4 regions of the Streptomyces sp. C11-1 genome follow, and region 1 is predicted to be linked to each of the others. Evidence: riboswitches for the same ligand, from Rfam matches in the RefSeq annotation. Region 1 holds a riboswitch; each other region holds the start of a gene.
The links. A riboswitch is a leader RNA that binds a small molecule or an ion and turns the genes downstream of it on or off. The one in region 1 is predicted to bind cyclic di-AMP.
Positions count from the first base shown of each region.

Region 1 (7,352 bases):
TGTACCGGGTGGAGATCCGGGAGATCGCGGACCACGTGGTCCGCGAGGGCGGGCTGCCCGGGACGGCGGAGGTCTGGGACACCAATCCGTCCGTACAGGAATATCAAGCAATGCTGGACATGTCGTGCGTGATGGCGATACGCCCGGCCCGAACTAGGGAGATTCTGCAGGATGAGTACGACCGGGAATGGGCTTGAACTGCCCGCACAGATCGACACGTCCGTCGCGCACAGCGCCCGGGTGTGGAACTACTGGCTCGGCGGGAAGGACAACTTCCCGGCGGACCGGGCGGCGGGCGACGCGTACAAGAGCAAGTACCCGCTGATCGAAACCTTCGCGAAGGAGTCCCGTGACTTCCTGCGCCGGACGGTCACCCACCTCGCCCGGGACGCCGGGATACGGCAGTTCCTGGACGTCGGCGCGGGCCTGCCCACGGCGAACAACACCCACGAGGTCGCCCAGCGCATCGCCCCGGAGTCGCGGATCGTCTACGTCGACCACGACCCCCTCGTACTGCTGCACGTCCATGCCCTGCTGACGTCCAGTCCCGAAGGCGCGACCGCGTACGTCGAGGCGGACATGCGCGACACGGACACCGTCCTGGCCGGGGCCGCCGAGACCCTGGACCTGACACGGCCGGTCGCCCTGGTGATCTCGGACGTGCTCGGGCACATCGTGGACTGGGACGACGCGCTGTCCCTGGTACGGCGGCTGGTGGAGCGGCTTCCCTCGGGCAGCTACCTCTCGCTCTCGCACTCCACCGCCTCGGACGAGGCGCACCGCGCCGTGCAGGACGAGTACAACTCCTCCGGCGCCATCCCGTACATCTTCCGGGAGCCGGAGACGACGATCGCGTTCTTCGACGGGCTGGAGATGGTGGAGCCGGGGATGGTGTCCTGGCCGAACTGGCGGCCCGACGCGAACACCGGCACCACCACGGCCCGGGCCGGGTGGGGGGCCGTCGCCCGCATCCCGTAACCCCTGTCCGCAACCGCCGCGCCGCGCACCGGGATGGGCCGGTGCGCGGCGCGCTCGGCCCGCAGAGGCGTACAGCATGAGCACCAGAGGTACGGCAGAGCCCTTCGAAGCCGATCCGTTCCGCCCCCGCGATACGCGGGAAGCCGCGGCGGACCGGCTCCTGCGGGCCGCTATGCGCTCCGGTGCGCACCTGATCAGCGAGGCCGCCACCCTGATCAACGGCTCGGCGGTGCTGGCCGACCCGATCGCCGGAGCCGTTTACAGCACCCCCGCCATCGCGGCCGCCACCGGCGTCCGGGCCGCGTCCCACCCGCAGGACCACCCGCACCACGTCCTGCGCCCGGCGGCCGGGGCCGTCCTCGTCCTGCACCCGGCGCCCGTCGTCCGCGCCGAGCACACCGCCCTCGTCGCCACCACCACCGCGGCCCTGCTGGAGGTCCGGGGGCAGCGCGCCGCCGAACTGCGCGCCGAGCAGATGCGGCTGCACTCCACGCTGCTCCGGCTGCTCCTTGGCGGCCACACCACCGCCGTCACCGACACCCTGGGCGCCGACGGCCTCACGCATGTCACGGTCTACCGGCTCACCGGCCCCGACGTACCCACCGCCCACCAGGTCCTCTGGCGCGCCGCCCGCCCCTCCCTCGCCGGGCACAGCGGCTCCTGCGCCCTGATCGGCGAGCTGGACGGCGAGCTCCTGGTCGCCGAACTCCACCGCGGCCAGGACAACGGGCGGATCCTCCGCCTGGTCTCCCGGGTCAGCGAACGCCACCACCTCCTCGCGGGCCTCGCCGGACCGCTCCCGCTCGCGGACATGCCCACCGCGCACGCGGACGCGGCCGCCGCCCGGCACAGCGCCACCCCCGCCCGCCGTGTCGTCCCCGCCGATGCCGTGGGCGCCACGCAGCTCGTGCGCCTCCTGGACCCCGGCTCCTACAGCCGGTGGGCTGCCGCCGTCCTCGGCCCGCTCACGCCGCAGCACCGGCACCTGCTCCTGGTGTGGCTGCGCACCGGCAGCACCCCGCGCGCCGCCGCCGCGCTCGGCCTCTCCGCCGGTACCCTCCGCACCCGGCTGCGCGAGCTGACCGCCCTGCTCGGCACGGACCTCGACGACGCCACCGTGCGGGCCCATCTGCTCCTCGCCCTGCGCGCTCCCGCCTCCGGCGACCACCCCGGCCACGGTCACGACGGCGGGCAGGAGGGCTCGGGCCGGACGCCGCCGGGAAGCCCAGCGACCGCAGGCCCGTACGGTCCGGCCCGGCTGAAGACCCTGCCCGCCGGAATCCTCGACACCGCCCCCGCCCTCGCCTGGGCCACCGCTCTGGTCGGCGGTCTCGAACCGCACCTGCGGATCGCGCTGGCCTGCTGGCTGCGCCACCACGCGAAGACCGCGCCCGCCGCGACCGAACTGCACGTCCACCGCACCACTCTGACGGTCTGGCTCGCCCAGTGCGCCGAGCACCTCGACCGGAACCTCGATGACGCCGCCGTCCGCGCCGAGCTCCACCTGGCTCTCGAAACCACCGCGGCCACCGACGGCGCGGACGACCCGCGGGCCCTGCCCCGGCGCGGCGGCCGCACCTACCGGCGTACCTGACGGCGGGAGCGGGAAACGGCGGAAGGCGGTGCCACCCCGCGAACGGGTGGCACCGCCTTCCGGTCTCCGCGCCTCGGTCAGTAGGCGCCGAAGACGTTGTCGATCGAGCCGTAGCGGTCGGCGGCGTAGTTGCACGCGGCGGTGATGTTGGCGACCGGGTCGTAGCTGTCGGTCGAGGTGCCGGGCACGTGGTAGGCCTGGAAGGTCGGGTCGATGACCTGGAGCAGGCCCTTGGACGGGGTCCCCTTGGCGGCGTTGGAGTCCCAGTTGTTGATGGCGTTCGGGTTGCCGGAGGACTCGCGCATGATGTTGCGGTGGATGCCGTCGTAGCTGCCGGGGATGCCGCGCTCGGCCATGATCGCCAGCGACTCCTTGATCCAGCCGTCGAGGTCGTTCGTGTACGCGGTCGGCTTCTCGGCGGCCGGGGCGGCCTTCGCCACCGGGGCTTCGGCGCGCTCGGAACGGTCGGCGCGGTCAGCCGACTCACCGCGGGCGGCGCTCGCGGAAGCCTTGCCGGGCTTGTTCTCCGACGGGGCGGCAGCCTTGGCGCCGATGGTCAGCGTGAGACCCGGGTGAATGAGGTCGGGATTACCGCCGATGACCTTCCGGTTCCCTTCGTAGAGCTTCTTCCAGCCGCCACTGACGGAGTATTCGCGGGCGATCTTGGAAAGGCTTTCCCCGGCCGCCACGGAATGCTTGGCGGGCGCGGCCTTCGCGGTGGCCCCGGAAGCGGCCTTGGCTGCGGAATTCACCTGGGCGGCCACGGAGACCGGGGCCACGGCCTGCTGCTGGGCGGCCGGGGCGGGGGCCGCGAAGGCGGTGGTGGCGCCGATCACCGGGAGGGCGAGAACGGCTCCGCCTGTGGTCACGGCGGCGAGGCCGCGACTCAGCGAGGTGGACTTGGGACGGCGGTGCTTACCCTGTGCGGGCATGGGGAATTTCCTCTCCGGCGCCTGCGAGGTGAGCTGTCGGGTTCAGACGGGAGATGTCTGGCCGCATGGGCATGCGACTTCACCCCAAGCCGTTCCGGTAACGGTTCGGCGACTTACCTGGGTCCCCCGCTCCTGCCGTACGTGAGTGGGTTTCGGATTCCCGGACGGCGGCAGGATTCGGCGTTCCATCCGGATTGACGGTGACGGTAGGCGAGAAACGCCGAACAGAACAAGCCCCGCATTCCGCATTGCTGTTTTTCCGCATGATCGAAACAGAGGATTTCCGTCGAGGGCCGCACCGTCACCGCGTCAACTTTCTTCGCGCAGAAGGGAACCGAACCCTCCGGATCACCGTCCGCGCCCCACGACGTGACGCTCACCACGTCCACCGGAGATGGCGAAAACACGGGCAGGCAAAAGCCTCAAGCACCCCAATGAGCCTTTTATGGATGAGAGTTTCTAAAAGAGGTAAATCGACCATATCGACATGACGAAATGGACTTATCGGGCACACTGGCCAGGGCCGGTCGAAGGGCTCGCCGGGCGATCGCTTACGGTGTGGGGTGGAGACTAGTAAGCCAACCCTTACCTCCGACGTACGCTGTACCTGCCCGCGTTCGCCCGCCCCGAAGGAACACCACGCCATGACACGCCCCGTCCGCGTCGCCATTGTCGGAGCCGGCCCCGCCGGTATCTACGCTGCGGACGCGCTGCTCAAATCCGAGGTCTGCCAGGACCCGGGGGTCTCCATCGACCTCTTCGAGCGCATGCCCGCGCCCTTCGGCCTGATCCGTTACGGCGTCGCCCCCGACCACCCCCGGATCAAGGGCATCGTCAAGGCCCTCCACCAGGTGCTGGACAAGCCGCAGATCCGCCTCTTCGGGAACGTCAGCTACCCGAACGACATCGGCCTGGACGACCTGCGCTCGTTCTACGACGCCGTGATCTTCTCCACCGGCGCCGAGGCCGACCGGGCGCTCGACATCCCCGGCATCGAACTGGACGGCTCCTACGGCGCGGCCGAGTTCGTCTCCTGGTACGACGGTCACCCCGAGGTCCCCCGCACCTGGCCGCTCACCGCGGAGAAGGTCGCCGTCCTCGGCGTGGGCAACGTGGCGCTGGACGTGGCCCGGGTCCTGGCCAAGACGGCGGACGAGCTGCTGCCCACCGAGATCCCGGACAACGTGTACCAGGGCCTCAAGGCGAACAAGGCGCTGGAGGTGCATGTCTTCGGTCGGCGTGGCCCGGCGCAGGCCAAGTTCAGCCCGATGGAGCTGCGGGAGCTGGACCACTCCCCCAACATCGAAGTCATCGTCAACCCCGAGGACATCGAGTACGACGAGGGCTCCATCGCGACCCGCCGGGAGAACAAGCAGGCCAACATGGTCGCGCAGACCCTGGAGAACTGGGCGATCCGCGATGTCGGCGACCGCCCGCACAAGCTGTTCCTGCACTTCTTCGAGTCCCCCGTCGAGATCCTCGGCGAGGACGGCAAGGTCGCGGCGCTGCGCACCGAGCGCACCGAGCTGGACGGCACCGGCAATGTCCGGGGCACCGGAGAGTTCACCGACTGGGACGTCCAGAGCGTCTACCGCGCCGTCGGCTACTACTCGGAGGAGCTGCCCAAGCTCCCCTTCGACGTGGCCTCCGGCACCGTCCCGCACGAGGCGGGCCGGGTCATCTCCGGGGACGAGCACATGGCCTCGGTCTACGTCACGGGCTGGATCAAGCGCGGTCCGATCGGCCTGATCGGCCACACGAAGGGCGACGCAAACGAGACGGTGGCCTGCCTCCTGGAGGACCGCGCCGCCGGTCGGCTGCCCGAGCCGGCTACGCCCGCCCCCGAGGCCGTCGAGGCCTTCCTGGAGGACCGGGGCGTGCGGTACACGACCTGGGAGGGCTGGCACAGGCTGGACGCGCACGAGCAGGCGCTCGGCGCGGCCCAGGGCCGGGAGCGGATCAAGGTCGTGGAGCGCGAGGGCATGCTGAAGGCCTCGGGCGCCTGATCGCCGGCCGGGCACCTCGGGCGCCGGACCTGACCGGCGGCCGGGCACGTCCCGGCGGACACCGCCCAGCCCTGGCCGGGGCCCTCACCGGTCCCGACCGGGGCTGACGTCCGTCCGGGCCGGACTCGGGGCCGCCGTGCCGTCATCCGTGCGGGGCCGGCCCCGGGCCTCGGTCGTGCGCCCCGGCTCCGCACCCCGGAACGTCCGCCACAGGTCCGGTCCGGGGGTGTGCGCCTCGGCGGGCCGACGGACCGCCGAGGTCCCGGCCCAGCGGGCGGCCAGCAGGATCGCGATGTCGTCGGGGCGGTCGATGGCCGCTCGTGCCTCCCCGATGACCTGGTCGGCCGTTTCGGCCAGCGGGACGGCGCCGATGCGTTCGACGGTGGCGCGCAGCCGCTCGATCCCCTCGTCGATGTCGGTACCGGGGCGTTCGATCAGGCCGTCGGTGAAGAGCGCGAGCATGGCGCCCGGTTCGAGCCGCATCTCGGTGACCGGATAGGCCGCCTGCCCGTCGATCCCGAGCACGATGCCGCCGGGCAGGTCCAGCACCTCCGTCCGGCCGTCGGGCCGTCGCAGCACGGGCTGCGGATGCCCCGCCCGTACGACACGGGCCACCCCGGTCGCCGGGTCGAGGGCCACGTAGCAGCAGCTGGCGAACTGGCCCGGGTCGAGGTCGATGAGCAGCCGGTTCGTCCCGCTCATCACCTCCTGCGGATCATGGTTGCTCAGCGCGAACGCCCGGACCGCACTGCGGAGTTGACCCATCGTCGCGGCGGCGGCGACGCCGTGGCCCTGAACATCGCCGATGATCAGGGCGAGTTCGTGACCGGTCTCGATGACGTCGTACCAGTCGCCGCCCACTTCCATGCCCTGGGTGCCGGAGAGATAGCGCCCCAGCGTGTCCACCCCGTCGACCTCCGGCAGCCGGTGGGGCAGCAGGGCGTCCTGGAGTCCGCGGGCGAGGGCCGACTCACTGTCGTAACGCTGGGCGCGCTGGAGCGCCTGCGCGATGAGCCCGGCCAGCGCGGTCAGGACCGTGCGCTCCTCCGGACTGAAGCCGCGGGGCCGGTCGAAGCCGAGGATGCAGGAGCCCACCGGCCGCCCCGAGGCGATCAGCGGCAGGAAGGCCCGGGCCCCGACGTCCGCGTCCATGGGGATGCCCGGGTAGGCCTCGGCCAGGCGCTGCATGGACTCGAAGAAGATCGGGCGGCCGGTGGTCAGGGTCTCCACCCCGGGAATCCTGACGTCGAGCCCGACCCCGTCGAAGCGGTCGAGGAAGCCCTTGGGAAACCCCGTCTCCCACGCCAGGTGCAGATGACGCTCGTTCAGTAGATAGATGGCGAGCTGGCGGCCGCCGAACGCGGGCAGCAGTTCCTCCGTGACCACCGCGGAGACCTGACGGGCCGTGACCGCCTCGGTCAGCGCGATGGCGAGGGCCACCGGTCGGTAGAGCGCGGAGGAGCGGTCGGCGGTGGAGCCGATGCCCAGGCCCGGTGCGGTGACGGATCCGGGGGCGTAGGCCGGCCGGTCGGTCGCCTGGAGGACGACGCTCACCCCGTCGTGGCCCGGATACAGGGAGACGGACAGCCATCGGGAGGGCGGGCGGCGGGCGAGGAAGTGGACGGGCTCGTCGGCGATCAGGGCGGCCCGGTAGTGGTCCTCGTACGCCTCGTGCCCGAACCACGGCAGGGCCTGCCACACCAGGCGGCCGACGAGCTCCGTGCGGGAGTGGCCGAGCAGCTCTTCGGCGAGGCCGTTGGCGTAGGTGATCCGGCCGAGCCGGTCCAGGGAGAGGACGCCCCGGGGCAGCCGGTCGGCGGCCTCCGGCACGACGGGGCCCGC
Region 1 is NZ_CP134500.1:7,013,205-7,020,556, reverse strand. Features, by position in the region: gene RI138_RS30970 (helix-turn-helix domain-containing protein) at 1-197, shown strand, start outside; gene RI138_RS30965 (SAM-dependent methyltransferase) at 172-978, shown strand; gene RI138_RS30960 (PucR family transcriptional regulator) at 1,055-2,572, shown strand; gene RI138_RS30955 (LysM peptidoglycan-binding domain-containing protein) at 2,650-3,504, opposite strand; cyclic di-AMP (ydaO/yuaA leader) riboswitch at 3,508-3,666, opposite strand; gene RI138_RS30950 (FAD-dependent oxidoreductase) at 4,149-5,510, shown strand; gene RI138_RS30945 (SpoIIE family protein phosphatase) at 5,595-7,352, opposite strand, start outside.

Region 2 (7,352 bases), 2.4 Mb from region 1:
GGCGCGGGAGGACACATCCGCCTCCGACGGAACGACAGCTTCCGCGGCCTGAAATAGAACATCTATCGAACGTAGGGCCAAGGCTGTGCCAGTCGTCCACCGAAAGACGGCCGATTGCCCGTTTCCTGCGGCCGTAAAACCTGTCGAAGATTGTCGTCCTCACATACTGCCGGGTACAGTCGCGGCCACTGCTTCCCCCTGGGGACCCGCTGACCGGGACCCAGAACAGTCCTGCTGCCGAGGCGAGAGAGAAGTTGGTGAACGACCAGCACCCCCACGCCGGGCCCGTCGGGTACGACAGTCAGTCGACCGGCAGCTTCGCCACCGACCCGCTCTTCGGCTCCCTTCCGGGTGCGCACGAATCCGGCCAAGCAGCCGGCTACGACTCGGCCCATCAGGCCACCGCGACCGCCACCACCGGGTACGACGGCACCTACGGCGGTGAGTCCTACGGCGGCTACAGCGGCGCGTACGACTCCACCGCCTGGGACACGGGCGCCCAGCAGACGGCCACGGCCGCCGCGGCCGCCACGTACGACGGCTACACGGATCATTCGCAGGTCCACCAGCAGTGGGACACGACCGGGCAGCAGTGGGACGCCACCGGCGCCTGGCAGCAGACCGTCGACCAGGACGCGACCGGCCAGTGGACGGCCACCGAGACCGGCGCCTTCCCCACCACCGCGTTCAGTTCCGCCCCGTACGGCACGGACGCCTACGACACCGGGGCGTATCCGGTCGGCACCGCCTACGGGACCGACGGCGGCTACAGGGCCGACGGCGGCTACGGGACCGACGCGTACGACACCGGGGCCCACGACACCACCGCCTTCGCCACCGGCACCTACACGGCCGACGGGTACGAAACCGGTGCGTACGGCACGAGCGCGTACGGCACCGGCACGTACGACACGGGTGCCTACGACGCGACCGCCTGGAACTCCGGCGCCACGCCCGAGGAGTCCGCGTACGGACCCGAACAGACGTCGTATCCGCTGTACGAACAGCAGACTCACGAAGGGGGCGTGGAAGCGGGCACGGACACAGCCCCGTCCTCCACCGCCGAGCTCGCCACCGAGGCAGCCCCCGCCACCGACGACGCTCCGGAGCCGGACGCCGAGGACTACGCGAACCACGCGCCCGCCCCGCACCCCGTGAACCGCGCCGTCGTCCGCCCACCCGCCGCCCGCAACCGGGCCCGGCGCCGCAGCCCCGCCAAGCGCTCCGCGCTCCTGACCGTCGCGGTGCCCTCCGCCTGCGTGATGAGCGTCGCGGGCATCGCCGCCGCCTCGGTCAGCGGGATGTCCGGCGGCGAGGAGAAGCCGGAGGAGGCGACCGCCTCCATGGCGATCGCCGACCCCAGCACGGTCAAGACGGTCGCCGCCAACAACAAGCTCGACAACCAGCTGGAACAGCTCTCCGAGGGCAGCGCCGACTTCCGCGAGCGCGCGAGCCGCACCCAGGAACGCATCGACCTGCGGGAGCGGCAGGCGGCGGAGAAGAAGAAGCGCGAGGAGGAGGCCGCACGCCGCGAGGCGCTGCGCCCCAAGTTCGTCCTGCCCGTGAAGCAGCACGGGCTGAGCGCCTACTACGGCCAGGCGGGCATCAACTGGATGTCCGTGCACACGGGCATCGACTTCCCCGTCTCGTACGGCACTCCGGTGATGGCCGCGACCGACGGCACCGTGCGCACACAGCTGAACAGCGCGTACGGGGTCATGGCGATCGTGACCGCGGCCGACGGCACGGAGACCTGGTACTGCCACCTCAGCAGCACCAAGATCCGCTCGGGCCCGGTCAAGGCCGGTGACGTCATCGCGTACTCCGGGAATTCGGGCAACTCCACCGGCCCGCACCTGCACTTCGAGGTCCGGCCGGGCGGCGGCGCGGCGGTCGACCCGCTGGCGTGGCTGCGCAGCAAGGGCGTCGACCCGACCTGACACGCGCACATGGTGAAGGGGGCCCCGGGCGTGGGGCCCCCTTCACCATGTTCTCCGCCGCTACAGCTTCTCGACCGGCGCGTACCGCAGCAGCAGCTTCTTCGGGCGTTCGTCCCCGAAGTCGACCGTCGCCTTGGCCTGGTCGCCCACGCCTTCGACGGCCGTCACCGTGCCGAGGCCGAACTGGTCGTGGGTGACCCGGTCCCCCACCACCAGGGTGACGACCGGCTTCTCCGTACCGCGCCGGGTCGCGAAACCCGAGGGGCCGGAGCGGGAGCGGGAGGAGGAGAGCGAGGACGTGATGCCCGAGGTGGGTCCGGCCGGGGCGGCCATCGGGCCCTTGCGCTTCCAGTCCAGGTGCTCGTCCGGGATCTCCTCCAGGAACCGCGAGGGCGGGTTGTACGACGGCTGGCCCCAGGCACTGCGCATGGCGGCGCGGGTGAGGTAGAGGCGTTCGCGGGCGCGGGTGATGCCGACGTAGGCGAGGCGGCGCTCCTCCTCCAGCTCCTTGGTCTGGCCGAGGGCCCGCATGTGCGGGAAGACGCCGTCCTCCATGCCGGTGAGGAAGACGACCGGGAACTCCAGGCCCTTCGCCGTGTGCAGGGTCATCAGCGTGATGACGCCGGAGCCGTCCCCGTCCTCGTCGGGGATCTGGTCGGAGTCGGCGACGAGCGCGACCTTCTCCAGGAACTCCGCGAGGGTGCCCGCGCCCTCCGTCTCGCCTCGCTCCTGCTCGAATTCGAGGGCGACGGCGGCGAGTTCCTGGAGGTTCTCGATGCGGGTCTCGTCCTGCGGGTCGGTGGATGCCTGGAGTTCGGCGAGATAGCCCGTGCGCTCCAGGACCGCTTCCAGCACGACGGCTGGGCCGGCGCCGGACTCGACGATCGTGCGCAGCTCCTCCATCAGCGTGTTGAACCGCTTGACGGCGTTGGCCGAGCGGGCGGCCATGCCGTAGGCCTCGTCGACGCGGCGCAGCGCCTGCGGGAAGGAGATCTTCTCGCGCAGCGAGAGGGCGTCGATCATCGCTTCGGCGCGGTCGCCGATGCCGCGCTTGGGCACGTTGAGGATGCGGCGCAGCGGGACGGTGTCCTCGGGGTTGGCGAGGACACGGAGGTAGGCCAGGACGTCCCGGACCTCCTTGCGCTCGTAGAAGCGCACACCGCCGACGACCTTGTAGGGCAGGCCGACGCGGATGAAGATCTCTTCGAAGACACGGGACTGGGCGTTGGTCCGGTAGAACACGGCGACGTCGCCCGCCTTGGCATCGCCCTTGTCGGTGAGGCGGTCGATCTCCTCGGCGACGAACTGGGCCTCGTCGTGCTCGGTGTCCGCGACATAGCCGGTGATGCGGGCGCCGCTGCCGGCGTTGGTCCAGAGGTTCTTGGGGCGGCGGCTCTCGTTGCGCTCGATGACCGCGTTGGCGGCGGAGAGGATCGTCTGCGTGGAGCGGTAGTTCTGCTCCAGGAGGATCGTCGTCGCGTCCGGGTAGTCCTCCTCGAACTGGAGGATGTTGCGGATGGTCGCACCCCGGAAGGCGTAGATCGACTGGTCCGCGTCGCCCACCACGCACAGCTCTGCGGGGGCGTCGTGCTCCCCGGCCGGGCCGACCAGCTCCCGTACCAGCGTGTACTGGGCGTGGTTGGTGTCCTGGTACTCGTCGACCAGGACGTGACGGAAGCGGCGGCGGTAGTGCTCGGCGACATCCGGGAAGGCCTGGAGGAGGTGGACCGTCGTCATGATGATGTCGTCGAAGTCCAGGGCGTTGGCCTCGCGCAGACGGGCCTGGTAGAGCGTGTACGCCTGGGCGAGGGTCTTCTCGAAGCCATCGGCAGCCTGCCCGGCGAAGGTCTCCTCGTCGATGAGCTCGTTCTTGAGGTTGGAGACCTTGGCGGTGAAGGACTTCGGCGGATAGCGCTTGGGGTCCAGGTCGAGGTCGCGGCAGACCAGGGCCATCAGGCGCTTGGAGTCGGCGGCGTCGTAGATCGAGAACGACGAGGTGAAGCCGAGCTTCTTGGACTCGCGGCGCAGGATGCGGACGCACGCGCTGTGGAAGGTCATGACCCACATGGCGTTGGCGCGCGGGCCGACGAGCTGCTCGACGCGCTCCTTCATCTCGCCCGCGGCCTTGTTGGTGAAAGTGATCGCGAGGATCTGCCCGGGGTGGACCCCGCGCTCGGCCAGCAGATGGGCGATGCGGTGGGTGAGCACCCGGGTCTTGCCGGAGCCGGCCCCGGCGACGATGAGCAGCGGGGACCCGGCGTGCACGACGGCGGCGCGCTGTTCGGTGTTGAGCCCGTCGAGCAGCGCGGCGGAGTCGATCACCGGGCGCGGGTGACCGTCGCGGTAATACCCGTCCCGGGGCGGCGGGGGCGCGTCGAAGACGCCCTCGAAGAGTCCCTCCGGCACCGCTTCGGGTGCGTGGTCCTCGGGGGGCGGCGGAGGGCCGTCCTCCGCGGGCTGGAGGCCGGTCAGGAAGCTGTCGTCAAAGAGGCTGCTCATCGCCTCCCGAGTCTAGGCGGCCGTACTGACAACCTTCCGCCGAAGTCCGGAAGGGGCCGTTCACACCGGCACACACGGACAGCGGACGTCCACGTTCCGTGAAGGAGTGCCCGGTCGGAGGGGGTGCGGGGCGCCTGATCCGCGAAGGTCACGAAAATGTATCGGGCATATCGCTCATCGTCCTTCCCAGCGGCGGGGCCGGTTGGCTAGCGTGCTCGGTCAGGTGATCCGTACCTCCCTGAGGCGAACCGCGCCTGACGGACACCTCCGCCGAATCCGGCCTGCCCTCGCGGCAGTTCGGAACCGGGGACCCACACGCAGAACCGGGGTGAATCGGTCCGTACCTCTCCCGTCCGGACCGTAGGACAGCCTTCCGTTCCCGTCCGAACCCGACAGCTAACCCGGTAGGCGGTCCACGGAAGGAGATGCCGGTCTTGGCATCGCATCGCAAGCCGCGCGCGAAAGTGCGCACCGCCACACCCGCCGTCGGGCTGACGACGGCCGCGCTGGCCTCCGTCACCCTGCTCTCCACGCAGAGCGCGACGGCCGCGCCCGCCGAGCCCAAGCCCGCCGTCGAGGAAGTCCAGAAGAAGGTCGACGCCCTCTACCGGCAGGCGGGCTCCGCGACCCAGGAGTACAACCGGGCCAAGGCCGCCTCCGCGGCCCAGCAGACGAAGGTCGACACTCTGCTCTCCGACGTGGCGAAGCGGGCCGAGAAGATCAACGAGGCGCGCCGGGCGCTGGGGGCGTATGCGGCGGCGCAGTACCGCAGCGGCGGCATCGCGCCCACGGCCACGTTCTTCCTGGCGGACGACCCGCAGGGGTACTTCGACCAGAACCAGCTGATGAGCCGGGTGACGGAACGCCAGCAGAAGGCCGTCGTCGACTTCCGTACGCAGCAGGCCTCGGCGGCGAAGAAGCGCGCGGAGGCGGTGAAGAGCCTGGAGACCCTTACCGAGACGCAGGCCACGCTCGCCGCCAGCAAGAAGGACGTGCAGACCAAGCTCACCGAGGCCCGGTCCCTGCTCTCCCGGCTGACCGCCGAGGAGAAGGCGCGGCTGGCTGAGCTGGAGCGCAAGAAGGAGGCCGAGGCCAAGGAGAAGGCGGAGAAGCTGGCCCGCAAGCAGGCCGCCGAGGCGAAGCAGCGGGCCGAGGCCGAGGAGAAGGCCCGCGAGGAGGCCGCGAAGGAGTCGGGCGGCGGTACGGGGGCGGGCTCCGGTACGGGTACGGGTACGGACTCCGGCACCGGCGCGGGCAGCGGTTACGCCGCCAAGGCGGAGAAGGTGCTGGCCTTCGCGCGCGCCCAGATCGGGAAGCCGTACGTGTGGGGGGCCTCGGGCCCGTCCTCGTACGACTGCTCGGGGCTGACGCAGTCGGCGTGGCGCGAGGCGGGCGTGGACCTGCCCCGGACGACCTGGGACCAGGTGAAGGTCGGCACCCGGGTCGCCACCTCCGACCTCCAGCCCGGTGACCTGGTCTTCTTCTACGACGACATCAGCCACGTCGGCATCTACAAGGGCGACGGGATGATGATCCACGCCCCGAAGCCGGGTGCGAACGTGCGCGAGGAGTCGATCTACTACATGCCGATCTACGGGAGCGTGCGCCCGGCGTAGCAGGGGGAAGCGGGGTGCCGGGTGCCCGGGGTGCCGGGGTGCGGGAGCCGGGGTGCCAGGGCGCCGGGAGCTGCCGCCACCACCCGGGCTCCCCTGTCGGTCCCGACGGCCCGGTCAGTGACCGCCCTGGTTCCTGACGCAGGGCCCCGTTCCGGGCTGGGGTTCGATGTAGGCCCCGTGCACGTTGCTCGTGATCCCGTCCTGCGACGCGTTTCCGGAGACGCAGGCGTTCCCCGTGTGGACGCTGTAGAACCCGTGGCCGACGTAGACGCCGTGCTCCTCGCCGCAGCCGAGGTTCTTCAGCGCCTTTTTGAGCCGCTCGTCGCTGAGGTCGCCCTCCCGCATGGCCTGTTCCAGCTCGCCCCGGATGAGCTCGGCCGAGGCCTCTCCCCGGGCGCGGGCCTCCTCGGTCAGCTTCCCCGCCATGCGGTACGCGTGGTTGTCGGCGTAGTTGGGGGGCATGTCCGGGTGGCCCTGACCCGCCTCCTGGCGGTCGCCGCCCTCGTCCGGGGCGGGAGCGGAGGAGGCGGGAATCTCCTCGGGCGTCCGGTCCGACCGCGCGCACAGCGGCCGGGGGCTGAAGGAGGGCTGGGGGCTCGCGGAGGACGCGGCGGCCGATGCGGCCGATCGCACCTCGCCGCCCTGTTGGGTCCCGCACGCCGTCAGTGTGGCGGCGACGAGGACAGCGGCGGCGGCGGAACGTCTGAAGGGAATGTGTATGGGCATGGACACAGCATCCCGCCCAGGGGCGCGCTCGTTTCGAGCGGGGATGCTCAGGCTCAGGTCCAGATCGTGGCGATGAAGACGTTGGCGGCAGTCAGCCCGCCGACCGCCGCGAACGCGCCCTTGTCGACCGTCTCGTCGTCCCGCTTGACGTAGACCAGGGCGAGGATCACGACCAGCAGGGCGAGCTTGATGCCGATCTTGACGTTGTTCACGGCCTGGTCGTCTGCCTGGTTGAGGCCGACCAGAACCATGCCGGTGACAAGCATGGTCAGCGCGCCGTGCAGCATGGCGGGGGTGAAGCGGGCGGCGCCCGCCCCCATGGCCTTCATCTGCGTCAGGAAACCGCCCAGCAGGGAGGCGATGCCGATGATGTGCAGGGCGACGAAGACCTTGATGAGTACGTCCATGGCTCCGGAGCCTAGCCATGGCGAAGGTTTCACCTTTCAGTGAGGCGAACCTTCCTTGCGTACTTCCCCATGAGTGATCCCGATGGACTGAACCTGATCATCTTGAATGGCCCTGATCATCCGTGAACGAAGAAACGTCACATCAGGGCAATAGCTGTCATGCC
Region 2 is NZ_CP134500.1:4,602,150-4,609,501, reverse strand. Features, by position in the region: gene RI138_RS20645 (lipase family alpha/beta hydrolase) at 1-52, shown strand, start outside; gene RI138_RS20640 (M23 family metallopeptidase) at 258-1,940, shown strand; gene pcrA (DNA helicase PcrA) at 2,001-4,439, opposite strand; cyclic di-AMP (ydaO/yuaA leader) riboswitch at 4,698-4,866, shown strand; gene RI138_RS20630 (C40 family peptidase) at 4,865-6,055, shown strand; gene RI138_RS20625 (hypothetical protein) at 6,170-6,781, opposite strand; gene RI138_RS20620 (hypothetical protein) at 6,835-7,188, opposite strand.
Region 2: it holds a riboswitch for cyclic di-AMP, as region 1 does, so the genes downstream of both, RI138_RS20630 (C40 family peptidase) here and RI138_RS30955 (LysM peptidoglycan-binding domain-containing protein) in region 1, are expected to answer to the same signal.

Region 3 (7,352 bases), 1.1 Mb from region 1:
TGCCTCCGGCGGCCCGCCCCTGCGGCCGCACGGAGCCCGCCGGGTAGCGCAGGAGCTGGGCGTCGGAGGTGATGAAGACCAGGTCCTCCTCGCCCGTACGCAGCTCGGTCGCGCCCACGATACGGTCACCGTCCTTGAGGGTGATGACCTCCAGCTCGTCCTTGTTGGCCGGATAGTCCGGCACGACGCGCTTCACCACACCCTGGAGCGTGCCGATCGCCAAGCCCGGCGAGGCCTCGTCGAGGGTGGTGAGGCAGATCAGCTCCTCGTCCGCCTCCAGCGTCAGGAACTCGGAGATCTGCGCGCCGCCCGAGAGATTCGGCTCCGCGTGGGTGTCCGGCAGCTGCGGCAGGTCGATCACCGAGAGCCGCAGCAGCCGCCCGGTGGAGGTCACCGCCCCGACATCGCCGCGCGCCGTCGCCGCCACCGCCGACACGATCACGTCGTGCTTGGTCCGCCGGGCGTCCTCGGCGATCTCCACCGGCTCCGCGTTCGCCGTGCGGGCCAGCAGGCCCGTCGAGGAGAGCAGCACCCGGCACGGGTCGTCCGCCACCTCCAGCGGCACGGAGGCGATCTGCGAACCGGCCGACTCCAGCAGCACCGTGCGCCGGTCCGTGCCGAACTTCTTCGCCACGGCCGCCAGCTCCGAGGAGACCAGCTTGCGCAGCTCCGCGTCCGACTCCAGGATCGCGGTCAGCGCCTCGATCTCGCCGTTGAGCTTGTCCCGCTCGCTCTCCAGCTCGATCCGGTCGAAGCGGGTGAGCCGGCGCAGCGGGGTGTCCAGGATGTACTGCGTCTGGATCTCGCTCAGCGAGAAGTGCGCCATCAGACGCTCCTTCGCCTGCGCCGAGTTGTCGCTGTCCCGGATGATCCGGATGACCTCGTCGATGTCGAGCAGCGCGACGATGAGACCCTCGACCAGATGCAGCCGGTCGCGGCGCTTGGTGCGGCGGAACTCGCTGCGGCGGCGCACGACCTCGAAGCGGTGGTCGAGATAGACCTCCAGCAGCTCCTTGAGCCCGAGAGTGAGGGGCTGGCCGTCGACCAGCGCCACGTTGTTGATGCCGAAGGACTCCTCCATCGGCGTCAGCTTGTAGAGCTGCTCCAGCACCGCTTCCGGCACGAAGCCGTTCTTCACCTCGATGACCAGGCGCAGTCCGTGCGCCCGGTCGGTGAGGTCCTTCACGTCCGCGATGCCCTGGAGCTTCTTCGCCGAGACGAGGTCCTTGATCTTGGCGATCACCTTCTCCGGGCCGACGGTGAAGGGCAGTTCGGTGACGACGAGACCCTTGCGGCGGGCCGTCACGTTCTCCACGGAGACGGTGGCACGGATCTTGAACGTGCCGCGGCCCGCGGTGTACGCGTCCTTGATGCCGGACAGGCCGACGATCCGGCCGCCGGTGGGCAGGTCGGGGCCGGGGACGAAACGCATCAGCGTCTCGACGTCGGCGCCCGGGTGCTTGATCAGGTGCCGGGCCGCGGCGATGACCTCGCCCAGGTTGTGCGGGGGCATGTTGGTCGCCATGCCCACGGCGATCCCGGACACCCCGTTGACCAGGAGGTTGGGGTAGGCCGCCGGCAGGACGACCGGCTCGCGCTCCTGACCGTCGTAGTTCGACTGGAAATCGACGGTGTTCTCGTCGATCGCCTCGGTCATCAACGACGTGGCGTCGGCCATCCGGCACTCGGTGTACCTCATGGCGGCCGGCGGGTCGTCGTTGCCGAGGGAGCCGAAGTTGCCGTGGCCGTCGACCAGGGGCAGCCGCATCGAGAAGGGCTGCGCCATCCGCACCAGGGCGTCGTAGATCGACGCGTCGCCGTGGGGGTGCAGCTTGCCCATGACCTCGCCGACGACGCGGGCGCACTTCACATAGCCGCGGTCGGGGCGCAGCCCCATCTCGTTCATCTGGGAGACGATGCGCCGGTGCACCGGCTTCATGCCGTCGCGGGCGTCGGGCAGGGCCCTGGAGTAGATCACCGAGTACGCGTACTCAAGGAAGGAGCCCTGCATTTCGTCGACGACGTCGATGTCGAGGATCTTCTCCTCGAAGTCGTCCGGCGGCGGGGTCTTCATGCTACGGCGGGCCATCGCGGCTGCGACTCCTTCTCGGATACACGGATTCTGATCGGACAACCTGGGGTACTGATGCGGACCATTGTGGACCGCCGCACCGACAACGCGGACCTCGACCCGTCCGAAGCGGTCCGAGGCGGCGCGGCCTGAGGCACCATCGACGGAAACTTCCGCGGAACGGGAACTTCGCCAGGTGCCGGTGCGCTTGCTTAGAGTGGCAGGTCTGGCAGGAAGTACCGGTCAGGAAGTCCAGTATCGCGATCGAAGGGACGTACATGCCCATGGGTCACACGGCCACCGCACAGGCCGGCTCCGGCGGCTTGACAGCGACCGAGCACCGCCTGGCCAACGGCCTGCGTGTGGTGCTCTCCGAGGACCATCTGACCCCGGTCGCCGCGGTCTGCCTCTGGTACGACGTCGGCTCACGCCACGAGGTCAAGGGACGCACCGGCCTGGCTCACCTCTTCGAGCACCTGATGTTCCAGGGCTCGGGCCAGGTCAAGGGGAACGGCCACTTCGAGCTCGTCCAGGGGGCCGGCGGCTCGCTCAACGGGACGACCAGCTTCGAGCGGACCAACTACTTCGAGACCATGCCCACCCACCAGGTGGAGCTGGCCCTCTGGCTGGAAGCCGACCGTATGGGCTCCCTCCTCGCCGCGCTCGACGAGGAGTCCATGGAGAACCAGCGCGACGTCGTCAAGAACGAACGGCGCCAGCGTTACGACAACGTGCCCTACGGCACCGCGTTCGAGAAGCTCACCGCCCTCGCCTACCCCGAGGGCCACCCGTACCACCACACCCCGATCGGCTCCATGGCCGACCTGGACGCGGCCACCCTGGAGGACGCCCGCGCGTTCTTCCGTACGTATTACGCGCCCAATAACGCGGTGCTCTCCATCGTCGGGGACATCGACCCCGAGCAGACCCTCGCCTGGGTCGAGAAGTACTTCGGCTCCATCCCGTCCCACGACGGCAAGCAGCCGCCGCGCGACGGCACCCTGCCCGAGATCATCGGCGAGCAGCTGCGCGAAGTGGTCCACGAAGAGGTCCCGGCGCGTGCGCTGATGGCCGCCTACCGCCTCCCGCACGACGGCACCCGCGCCTGTGACGCGGCCGACCTGGCGCTGACCGTGCTCGGCGGCGGCGAGTCCTCCCGCCTGCACAACCGCCTGGTCCGCCGCGACCGTACGGCGGTGGCGGCAGGCTTCGGGCTGCTGCGGCTCGCCGGTGCGCCCTCGCTGGGCTGGCTGGATGTGAAGACCTCCGGCGGGGTCGAGGTGGAGCAGATCGAGGCCGCGGTCGACGAGGAGCTGGCCCGGTTCGCCGCCGAGGGGCCCACCCCGGAGGAAATGGAGCGCGCGCAGGCCCAGTTGGAGCGCGAGTGGCTGGACCGCCTGGGGACGGTTGCGGGCCGCGCCGACGAACTGTGCCGCTACGCGGTCCTGTTCGGCGACCCGCAGCTCGCCCTGAGCGCCGTGGGACGAGTCCTGGACATCACCGCGGAGGAGGTGCGCGAGGCGGCGCGGGCGGCCCTGCGCCCCGACAACCGGGCGGTGCTGGTCTACGAGCCCATCGAGCCGGCCGAGGACGACGGGGCCGTCGAGGACACGGCAGGCACCGAAGCACCCGAGGGGGCGGACAAGTGAGCGACGCCGCCGTGACTGGAGTAGCCATGGACTACCACCCGCAGCCGACCCCGGGCACCGCCCGGCCGTGGGCCTTTCCCGCACCCGAGCGAGGCGCCCTGCCCAACGGGCTGACCGTGCTGCGCTGCCACCGCCCCGGCCAGCAGGTCGTCGCCGTGGAGATCTTCCTGGACGCGCCGCTGGAGGCCGAGCCCGAGGGCCTGGACGGCGTGGCCACGATCATGTCGCGGGCGCTGTCCGAGGGCACCGACAAGCACAGCGCCGAGGAGTTCGCCGCCGAGCTTGAGCGCTGCGGCGCCACCCTGGACGCGCACGCCGACCACCCCGGTGTCCGGGTCTCCCTGGAGGTCCCGGCCTCCCGGCTGGCCAAGGCCCTCGGTCTGGTCGCCGAGGCGCTGCGAGCCCCGGCCTTCGCCGAGAGCGAGATCGAGCGCCTCGTCGGCAACCGCCTCGACGAGATCCCGCACGAGCAGGCCAACCCGTCCCGGCGCGCTGCCAAGCAGCTCTCCAAGGAGCTCTTCCCGGCCACCGCCCGGATGTCCCGCCCGCGTCTGGGCACCGAGGAGACGGTGCGCCGGATCGACGCGGCCGCGGTGCGTGCCTTCTTCGACGCCCACGTCCGCCCGTCGACCGCGACCGCCGTGATCGTCGGTGACCTCACCGGCATCGACCTGGACGAGCTGCTGGCCGACACCCTCGGCGACTGGTCGGGCAACGCGGGCCAGGCCCGCCCGGTCCCGCCGATCACCGCGGACGACACCGGCCGTGTGGTCATCGTGGACCGCCCCGGCGCGGTCCAGACCCAGCTGCTGATCGGCCGGATCGGCGCCGACCGGCACGAGAGCGTGTGGCCCGCACAGGTGCTCGGCACGTACTGCCTGGGCGGGACCCTCACCTCCCGGCTGGACCGGGTCCTGCGCGAGGAGAAGGGCTACACCTACGGTGTGCGCGCCTTCGCCCAGGTGCTGCGCTCCAGCGGCCCCGACTCGGGCGGCGCGGCCATGCTCGCGATCAGCGGCTCGGTGGACACCGAGTCCACCGGACCGGCGCTGGAGGACCTCTGGAAGGTCCTGCGGACGCTGGCCGCCGAGGGGCTGACCGACGCCGAGCGCGAGACGGCCGTGCAGAACCTGGTGGGCGTCGCCCCGCTGAAGTTCGAGACCGCCGCCTCCGTCGCGAGCACCCTGGCCGACCAGGTCGAGCAGCACCTCCCCGACGACTATCAGGCCCACCTCTACGCCCGGCTCGCCGAGACGGGCACGGTGGAGGCGACCGCCGCCGTCGTCAACGCCTTCCCGGTGGACCGGCTGGTCACGGTCCTGGTGGGGGATGCCGCTCAGATCGCGGAGCCCGTAAAGGCGCTCGGCATCGGAGAGGTGTCCGTCGTCACCGGCTGACGCAAGCGCACTGTAACGGGGCAAACAGGACCTCGGCGAACAATAGTTCGTCGGGGTCCTCCCTTTTGCCCGATTAGGGCAGTTCATCAACTTTGGTGGATAAGTTGCCTGTCTGCCCTGTGGGATGTGCGACAAATCCCCTTGTCCGTTTGGTGATGGGAAGGCGGCCCGCTTAGCGTCGGCTCCGCTGTCCGTCACCCGTATGCCGCATCCGCGGCGCCGGGCAGCGATCGCCGAGTCCCCGTCAGGCGCGAGCCTGGGGAGCCGGGGACCCACGCAGTCCCTGGGGTGAATCGGAGATCCGCGCCACACCCGGCGCGGCGATCCGTAGGAGACCTTCCTGCTCCGAACCCGTCAGCTAACCCGGTAGGCGAGAGGGAAGGAAAGGATCAGCCTCTTCATGGCGTTCACCCGTGCCACCGGGAAGCACCGTGCCCCGAGCCGCCTCACGCGCCGGAGCGCCCAGGCCGCCGGAATCGCGGCTCTGACCACCACCGGAGTCCTCGGCTCGCTGGCCTCTCCGGCCCTCGCCGCGGACGCCGAGGCGCCCAAGGTCGTCGACACCGGCCTCACCCAGACCATCGCCCTCGACGCCACCCTCGCCGAGCAGATCGACGCCCAGGCGGAGGCGCAGCAGCAGCAGGCCGAAGCGATCGCCAAGGCGAAGGCCAAGGCCGCCGCCGAAGCCAAGGCCGAGGCCGCCAAGGCCAAGGCGAAGGCGGAGGCCGAGCGCAAGGCCGAGGCCCGCGCCAAGGAGATCCGCGAGGAGAAGGCCCGCGCCGCCCGCGCCGCCGAGCGCGCCCGCCTGAACGCCTTCCACCTCCCGGTCGCCGGATCCCACGTCACCACCGGCTACAAGGCGGGCGGTTCGCTCTGGTCATCCGGCAGCCACTCCGGCGTGGACTTCATGGCCCCCTCCGGCAGCTCCGTCGTCGCGGTCGGCGCCGGCACGGTCGTCGAGGCCGGCTGGGGCGGTGCGTACGGCAACAACATCGTGCTCCGGATGGCGGACGGCACGTACACCCAGTACGGCCACCTCTCCTCGATCGGCGTCTCCGTCGGCCAGAGCGTCGCCTCCGGTCAGCAGATCGGCCTGTCCGGCTCCACCGGCAACTCCACCGGCCCGCACCTGCACTTCGAGGCCCGGACCACCCCCGACTACGGCTCCGACATGGACCCCGTCGGCTACCTGCGCTCCCACGGTCTGAACGTCTGACCCCACCCGCGCACCCCGCTTCCCGAAGGCCCCGGCTCCCCGCCGGGGCCTTCGGCAATTCCGGCGGAATCCCTCGTACCGGGTTGTGCAACAGGCCTTCTTCGGCCAGTGGATATCCATGGATTCCGGCCTGCCGTCGGAAATTCCGGCGGATTGCAATAGAGTCACGGAACAGACGTCGGGCGGCCGCGTTTCGCGGGGATTAAGGCGGAGGTTCGGACATGCGCATTCCCGCGCATTCGGTATGCACGGCAATCCGTGACGACATCGTCTCCGGTGTCTACGAGCGCGGCAGCCGCCTCACCGAGGAGCTGCTGGCCCGGCGGTACGGGGTCTCCCGCGTCCCGGTCCGCGAGGCGCTGCGCACCCTGGAGTCCGAGGGCTTCGTCGTCACCCGCAGACACGCCGGCGCCTGTGTCGCCGAGCCCACCGAGCAGGAGGCGGCAGACCTGCTGGAGGTGCGGATGCTCCTGGAGCCGCTGGGTGCCGCGCGCGCCGCCCAGCGCCGTACGGACGCCCACCTCAAGGTGCTCCGCGGGCTGGTGAGACTCGGTCAGGAGCGGGCCCGCCGGGGCGAGGGCGAGGATCTGCGCTCGCTGGGCGGCTGGTTCCACGAGACCCTCGCCCAGGCCTCCGGCAGCCCAGGCCTGATCGCGCTGCTCACCCAGCTCCGGCACAAGACCGCCTGGATGTACGCGGTCGAACAGCCGGTCCGCCCGGCCGACTCCTGGGCCGAGCACGGCGCCATCGTGGACGCCGTGGCACGGGGCGACGCCGAGCGGGCCAGGGCGCTCACCGCCCAGCATGCGGAACGCGCGGCGGCGGCCCACCGGCTCCGCCGCCCGGACCGGCCCGGGCGCCGCGCCTCCGCCGGGTCCCGGGTGAGCACTTCGCAACCTGGCGTAAACATCGCGAGTGCCCGTCATTAACAATCGCGCCGTATACAAAGGGGAGTAATTACGGAGGGCGGTATTCGTGCTGCCCGAATTCACGGTGCGCGGATATCTCCGGAAAGCGAA
Region 3 is NZ_CP134500.1:5,929,416-5,936,767, forward strand. Features, by position in the region: gene RI138_RS26225 (DNA gyrase/topoisomerase IV subunit A) at 1-2,089, opposite strand, end outside; gene RI138_RS26230 (M16 family metallopeptidase) at 2,356-3,720, shown strand; gene RI138_RS26235 (M16 family metallopeptidase) at 3,747-5,117, shown strand; cyclic di-AMP (ydaO/yuaA leader) riboswitch at 5,339-5,505, shown strand; gene RI138_RS26240 (M23 family metallopeptidase) at 5,518-6,333, shown strand; gene RI138_RS26245 (GntR family transcriptional regulator) at 6,555-7,262, shown strand.
Region 3: it holds a riboswitch for cyclic di-AMP, as region 1 does, so the genes downstream of both, RI138_RS26240 (M23 family metallopeptidase) here and RI138_RS30955 (LysM peptidoglycan-binding domain-containing protein) in region 1, are expected to answer to the same signal.

Region 4 (7,352 bases), 3.1 Mb from region 1:
GGCTTCGCCGACGAAGGGGTCGACCTCGCGCAGGCCGCCGTGGAGCGCAACCGGGGACTCGCCACCGCCCGCACGATGAGCTTCTTCCGGCTGGTGGAGGCCCGCGCCCATGCGAAGGCCGGCGACGCACCGGCCGCGGGGGCCGCGCTCAAGGGCGCCGAGAGCTGGCTGGAACGGTCCAGGGCGGGCGACTCCGACCCCTCCTGGCTCGGCTTCTACGGCTACGACCGGTTCGCCGCGGACGCCGCCGAGTGCTACCGGGACCTGAAGGCCCCACGCCAGGTCCGCCGTTTCACCGAACAGGCCCTGTCCCGGCCGACCGAGGAGTTCGTCCGCAGCCACGGACTGCGGCTCGTCGTCTCCGCAGTCGCCGAGCTGGAGTCGGGCAACCTGGACGCGGCCTGCGCGGCGGGCACCCGCGCGGTGGAGGTGGCCGGACGGATCTCCTCGGCCCGCACCACGGAGTACGTCCGCGACCTGCTGCACCGCCTCGAACCGTACGGGGACGAGCCCCGCGTCGCCGAGCTGCGGGAGCGGGCCCGACCGCTGCTGGTGGCCCAGGGCTGAGCGACCCGGGACCGAGCGGATCGGCCTGGGGCCGGCCCCAGGTCGGCCCAGGACCGAGCGGGGATGCCGGCCGGGGACCGGCCCGGGCGAAGTGTGCGCCACGCCCTGCCCACGACGGGTTTGAGCCCGTTGTCAGTGGGTCAGTGCACTATCGGGGTGGGAGGTGGCGTGATGATGACGCACGCGGCGTACGACTGCGATGTGCTGGTGATCGGCGGCGGGATCGTCGGTCTGTCGACCGCGTATGCGATCACGCGGTCCGCTCCGGGCACCCGGGTGACGGTCCTGGAGAAGGAGAGCGGCCCAGCCCGCCACCAGACCGGCCGCAACAGCGGCGTGATCCACAGCGGCATCTACTACCGCCCCGGTTCACTCAAGGCGCGGTACGCGCTCCGCGGCTCCGCCGAGCTGGCGGACTTCTGCGCGGAGCACGGCATCGCGCACGCGGTGACCGGCAAGCTGATCGTGGCCACCGAGCGCTCCGAGCTGCCCCGGCTGCACGGCCTGGTCCAGCGCGGCCGCGAACACGGACTGCCCGTGCGGGAGCTGGGCCCGGCGCAGATCGCGGAGTACGAACCGGAGGTGCGGGGCCTCGCGGCGATCCGCGTCGGCACGACGGGCGTCTGCGACTTCACTGCCGTCGCCGCGCGCTTCGCGACCGAGGTCACCGCCGCCGGCGGCCTCGTGCGGTACGGCGCGGAGGTCACCGCCATAGACCGCCGCCCCTGGGGCGTCGCGGTGCGCACCACCGAGGGCCTGGTCGTCCGGGCGCGGGTCCTGGTCAACTGCGCGGGACTCCACTGCGACCGGGTGGCCCGGCTCGCGGGCGACGACCCGGGGGTGCGGATCGTGCCGTTCCGGGGCGAGTACTACGCGCTGGCCCGCCCCGAGCTGGTGCGGGGCCTGGTCTACCCGGTGCCCGACCCGGCCTTCCCCTTCCTCGGCGTGCACCTCACCCGCGGCTTCGACGGCTCCGTCCACGTCGGCCCGAACGCCGTCCCCGCCCTCGCCCGCGAGGGGTATGCCTGGCCCGTGGTGCGCCCCGGCGAACTGCTGTCCACGCTGAGCTGGCCCGGCACCTGGCAGATCGCCCGCAGACACTGGCGCTACGGGGCGGGCGAGGTCCACCGCTCACTGTCCCGGTCCGCCTTCACCCGGGCCGTCCAGCGGCTGCTGCCCGCGGTGACCGAGGAGGACCTGCGCCCGTCACCCGCCGGAGTCCGGGCCCAGGCGGTACTGAAGGACGGCACGCTGGTCGACGACTTCCTGATCCGGGAGGCCCCGCACACCGTCCATGTGCTCAACGCCCCGTCACCGGCGGCGACGGCGTCCCTGCCCATCGGACGGGAGGTCGCGCGGCGGGCGCTGCGCCGGGCACGGGAAACGGGGTGGAAGCCGCCCGCCGTAGAATCGGGGCATTGTGTCTGAGCAGCCCCTGAACCCCGCCCCCGGTGCGCCCGCCGAAGCCACGGCCGCGACGCCCGAGCACGCGCCCGCCGTCACCGCGCCCGCGACCGGCTCCACGGCAGCCGACGTGGCAGCCACCGAGGCCGAAGCTGCGGCCGACATGGTGGCCACCGAGGCCGAAGCCGCGGCCGACGAGGTGACCGCCGACGAAGCGGCCGCGCTGCGGGAGGCCTCCTTCGAGCGGCAGCGCAGGCTCCGCCAGGAGCCCCGCTTCCCCGGCGGCCCCGCAGCCGACCCCGCCGGCTCGCACCACGAGCGCCGGATCCGCAGCTTCCAGCCGCGCCGAAGCCGGGTCACGACCGGCCAGCAGGACGCCCTGGAGCGGCTGTGGCCCAAGTGGGGCCTGGACATCGACGGCAAGCGCGTCCTCGACCTGGACGAGCTGTTCGACGGGCTGCCCGTCGTCCTGGAGATCGGCTTCGGCATGGGCGAGGCCACCGCGCAGATGGCGGCAGACGACCCGGGCACCGGCATCCTCGCCGTCGACGTCCACACCCCGGGCCAGGGCAACCTGCTGGGCCTCGCGGACAAGGCGGGCTCGACCAACGTACGGGTGGCCAACGGTGACGCGGTCATCCTGCTGCGCGAGATGCTGGCCCCCGAGTGCCTCGACGGCCTGCGGGTCTACTTCCCCGACCCGTGGCCCAAGGCCCGGCACCACAAGCGGCGGCTGATCCAGCCCGCGTTCCTGGATCTGGTCGCCCCCCGGCTGAAGCCCGGCGCGATCGTCCACTGCGCGACGGACTGGGAGCCGTACGCCGAGCAGATGCTGGAGGTGCTCACCGCGCACCCCCGCTTCGAGAACACCGCGGCGGACGGCGGATACGCCCCGCGCCCGGCGTTCCGGCCGCTCACCCGCTTCGAGGGGCAGGGCCTGGACAAGGGGCACGTCGTCCACGACCTGCTGTTCGCCCGCATCTGACGCACACCGCCCACGTTGGCCATGTGGCCACGTCCTGGCCGGATGCGCCATCGCCGGGTGTCAGTGCCCCTCGTTAGGGTCGAATGGTGTCCGATCCTTCCGTGCAGCATCAGCAGACACGGCCGGCCGTTCCGGTCCTCCACGAGCAGCGGCTCGACGAGGTGCTGGGCGCCGTGCCGGAGCGTGGCCAGTGGCGATACCGGCCCCGCCGCGTCGGCATGGTGTGGCGCAGCAAGGCGTTCCGCGCCGGGGCCGTGATCCTGGCGCTCGTGCTGTGCGGGCTGGTGATCCTGGCCCTGGTCCGGGAGCAGACCGGCCCGGAAGGCTTCCTCGTCGGTCTCGGCCTGGCGGTGCTCCCGGTCCCCCTCCTGATGGCGGCGTTCCGCTGGCTGGACCGGGTCGAGCCCGGCCCCTGGCGGAATCTGCTCTTCTCCTTCGCCTGGGGCGCGTGCGCCGCCGCACTCGTCGCGATCATCGCCAACTCGTTCGCGACACGCTGGATAGCCACCGCGACGGCCGACCCGGCGAGCGCCGACACCCTGGGGGCGACGGTGATCGCCCCCATCGTCGAGGAGAGCGCGAAGGCGGCGGCCGTGCTGCTCATCTTCGTGTTCCGCAGACGGGAGTTCAGCGGGGTGGTGGACGGGATCGTGGTCGCCGGGTTCACCGCGACGGGCTTCGCGTTCACCGAGAACATCCTCTATCTGGGCAACGCCTTCGGCGAGGACCAGCTCCAGGGCAGTTCGGGGTTCGCCTCGGTGACGGTGGGGACGTTCTTCGTACGGATCGTGATGTCGCCGTTCGCGCACCCCCTGTTCACCGTCCTCACCGGCCTCGGCTTCGGCTTCGCGGCCGTGAGCGCCCGCCGCCACCGGGTCCGCCGGATCGCCCTGCCGCTGCTCGGCCTGCTTCTGGCGATGGGCCTGCACGCCCTGTGGAACGGCTCGGCGTCCTTCGGCCCGTACGGCTTCTACGCGGTGTACGGAATCGTCATGGTCCCGGCGTTCGGCCTGGTGACCTGGCTGGCGATCCATTCGCGCCAGCGGGAGCTGCGTACGCTCGCGGCCGAACTGCCCGCATACGTGGCGGCGGGCTGGCTCACCCCCGCCGAACCGCACGCGCTCTCCTCGATGCGGGCCCGCGGCATCGCCCGCGACCTGGCCCGCCACTGGCAGCGGGACCGGCTCCGGGGCCGGGCGGCGGCCCGCGCGGTCGCGGAGTACGAGTCGTTCGCGACGTCTCTGGCGGGCCTGCGCCGCCGGGCCCGGCACGGCGCGGCGGGCCCCGACTTCGCCGCACGGGAACGGGAGCTGCTGCACCACCTCTGGCAGCGCCGTGACATCGCGGCACCGGCCCTCACCGAGGCCGCCCGCCTGACGACCCGCCCGCAGTACGCATACAGACACGCGCCCGGCCACGGCTACGCGCCCGGGCACGGCTACGCGCCCGGATACGGGCATGGGCACGGATACACGTACGGGCCCGGGCAGGGGCACGGCTACGCGTACGCACACGCCTACGGGCCCGGGTACGGAAACGAGTACCGGCAGCCCTGACGTCGGGGGGGTGTGCGTCAGGGCTGCCGGGGTTCCGGGGTGAGGAGGAGGCTCAGACGGAGAGGCCCTTGCTGTTCAGCCAGGCCATCGGGTCCATCGCCGAGCCGCCCGCCGTACGAACCTCCAGGTGGAGGTGGACACCGGTCACGTTGCCGGTCGCACCCATGCGGCCGATGGTGTCGCCGGTGGTGACCTTCTGGCCGGCCGAGACGTCGATCGAGGACTGGTGGGCGTACCAGATCTCGGTGCCGTCCTCCAGTTCGAGCACCGTGCGGTAGCCGTACGAACCGGACCAGCCGGCCGACTTGATCGTGCCGCTGTGCACGGCCTTGAGCGGCGTGCCGGTCGCCCCGGCGAGGTCGAGGCCGGTGTGCTGACCGGAGGACCAGAGCGCGCCGGACTGGCCGTAGGTCGAGGTGACCGTGTACGAGGAGGTGGGCAGGGAGTAGCTGGCGGCGAGCTTGGCGAGGCGCTCGGCCTCCGCCTTCTTCTTCGCCGCTTCCTCCGCCGCCTTCTTCTCGGCGGCGGCCTTGGCCTCGGCCTCGTCCTGCTGCTTCTTCGCCTCGGCGGCCGCCTTCTCTGCCGCGGCCTTCTCGGCGGCGGCCTTGGCCTCGGCATCCGCGCTGGCCTGCTGCTGCTCGGCCTGCTGGAGGATCCGGGCGCGCAGGGCCTCGCCCGCGTCGGTGGCGCCCTGCTCGGCCTCGGCGCTGGTGAGCCCCGCGGAGGTGAGCGGCGCGGCCGCGGCGACCGGGGCGGCCTCCACGTCGTCCGACATGAAGGACCCGACGCCGGGAAGGGACTTGGCGTCGGGAAGGTTGTCCGCGATGGAATCGGGAAGAGAGATGGAGACGGGTGCCTTGTCCTGAGCGGTGGCCATGCCCCCCGCTCCGACGGCCGCTATGACGCCGACCCCGAGGACGGTGGAGCTACGGGCCAGACCACGCTGCTTGGCTACGCGGTGCCTGCCGCGCACGGGCCGGATGGACTCCTCGGTGGGATTCCACTCCCCCACGGACCGCTCCGCGCCACCGAAGGTGTCGGCACTGAAGGGTGACGGGGCCTCAGGGGCAGGCTTGTTGGACGCCACGTGGGCGCACTCCTTTCCTTCCTTCTCGCCTACCGGGTTAGCTGACGGGTTCGGAGCAGGAAGGTCTCCTACGGGCCCCTCCGTCTCTCACGAGACGCAGGCGTCCGATTCACCCCATGTAGGTGGTTCCCCGGTTCCCTTGCGGGATTCGGCGCTCGCGCGCGGCGCCGTCCTGACGACGGCTGGGACGACCGCGCTGCGTTATCGAACGTTAATAGACACACGGTCCCGATTCCAAGCTGTTCCTGCTAATCATTAACGAACTCGACGGGGACTTACAGGGCAGAAGTGGGCTAAATCAGGCGACTTGACCGCGCCTCAGCCACACCCCTCTTTCTGACGTTGCGTCAAATGTTATGCGGAGCGACGCGCTTCAGTTACGTACCGTGTCATCGCCCCGCCCCACGATCTTCACCGTCGTCCGCCGCTCCGGCTGCCCCTCCGCCGGCCGGCCCACCGCGAGCAGCGCCATGTCGTCCGTGGTCCGCCCCCCGGTGTGCAGCCGTACGTCGTCGGTGAGCGCCGACAGCAGCTCCTCGGGACCGGGGAAGATCCGGCCGCGCAGCCGGGCCGCGGGATCGTAGAAGACCCCGTTCGCGTCCCGGGCCTCGGACAGGCCGTCGGTGAAGGCGAGGAGGGTGGCGCCGGCGGGCATCGCCCACTCGTCGGACCGGTCCGGCCACACCCCCAGGTCCATCCCCAGCGGCAGCGCGGGCACGGAGGGCGCGAGCACCTCCAGGGCGCCGTCCGCGTGCAGCAGGACCGGCTCGGGATGCCCCCGGTTGACCAGCCGCACGGTGGCCGAACCGGGCGGGATCTCGGCCAGTACCGCGGTGATGAACCCCTCCATGGCATCCAGCCCGTACCGGCGCGTCCCCTCCCGCGCCAGCGCCCGCTCCAGCCGCTGGGCGACGCCCTCCAGGGACCGCTCCTGCTCGGCGGCCTCCCGGAACGCCCCGATGATCACCGCCACCGTCTCGACGGCACCCAGCCCCTTGCCGCGCACGTCGCCGACGACCAGACGGACGCCGTACGGGGTGTCCGCGACGGCGAACAGGTCACCGCCCACGAACTCGTCCGCCTGGGCCGCCTCGTACCGCGCGGCCACCTGGAGCCCGCCGATCCGCTCGGCCGGTGTCGGCAGGACGGCGCGCATCGCGGTCTCCGCGATGACCCGTGCCGAGGCCAGCTGCTCGTTGCTGCGCCGTACGACCCCGTTGATGACCAGGGCGAGCACCGCGGCGGTCAGCACGGTGATGGTCTCGATGACCGGGACCACCTGGGTGGACGTCCCGTCGGAGAGCCGCATCGCGATGACGGACAGGAGCGAGGCGATGCCGGTACGGACGGTCCGGGACCGGGAGAAGAACGGCGCGGCGATCAGGGGCGCCGCCACGAACAGGGGAACGGCGGTGAAGTTGGGCGGAGCCAACGAGTCGAACAGCAGCCCGCCGACGATCAGGAGCGCGGGCAGCAGCCGGACGAACCGCCGGGTGCCCCTGCCACCGGGCGTCACCGCCCCGTCCGGGGACCCGAGCACGGCGCGGCTCAGACCACCGGCGCTCCCGGCCACGCGCCCACGCCGCTCCTCGGCCAACCCCACCTGTGCACTCCTGCCCGGTCCACCCACGGCTGCGGACGGTACCGCGCCCCGTCCAGGCTTCCCGGAGCCGCGCCGGGCGGCGACTCCTCATCGGCCAAATAGGGGGAAGCCGGACGAGGACCGGCCATCGGTGACCGATACGGCCGACGG
Region 4 is NZ_CP134500.1:3,947,984-3,955,335, reverse strand. Features, by position in the region: gene RI138_RS17470 (sporulation protein) at 1-567, shown strand, start outside; gene lhgO (L-2-hydroxyglutarate oxidase) at 739-1,995, shown strand; gene trmB (tRNA (guanosine(46)-N7)-methyltransferase TrmB) at 1,988-2,956, shown strand; gene RI138_RS17455 (PrsW family intramembrane metalloprotease) at 3,043-4,512, shown strand; gene RI138_RS17450 (M23 family metallopeptidase) at 4,565-5,599, opposite strand; cyclic di-AMP (ydaO/yuaA leader) riboswitch at 5,612-5,763, opposite strand; gene RI138_RS17445 (PP2C family protein-serine/threonine phosphatase) at 5,973-7,202, opposite strand.
Region 4: it holds a riboswitch for cyclic di-AMP, as region 1 does, so the genes downstream of both, RI138_RS17450 (M23 family metallopeptidase) here and RI138_RS30955 (LysM peptidoglycan-binding domain-containing protein) in region 1, are expected to answer to the same signal.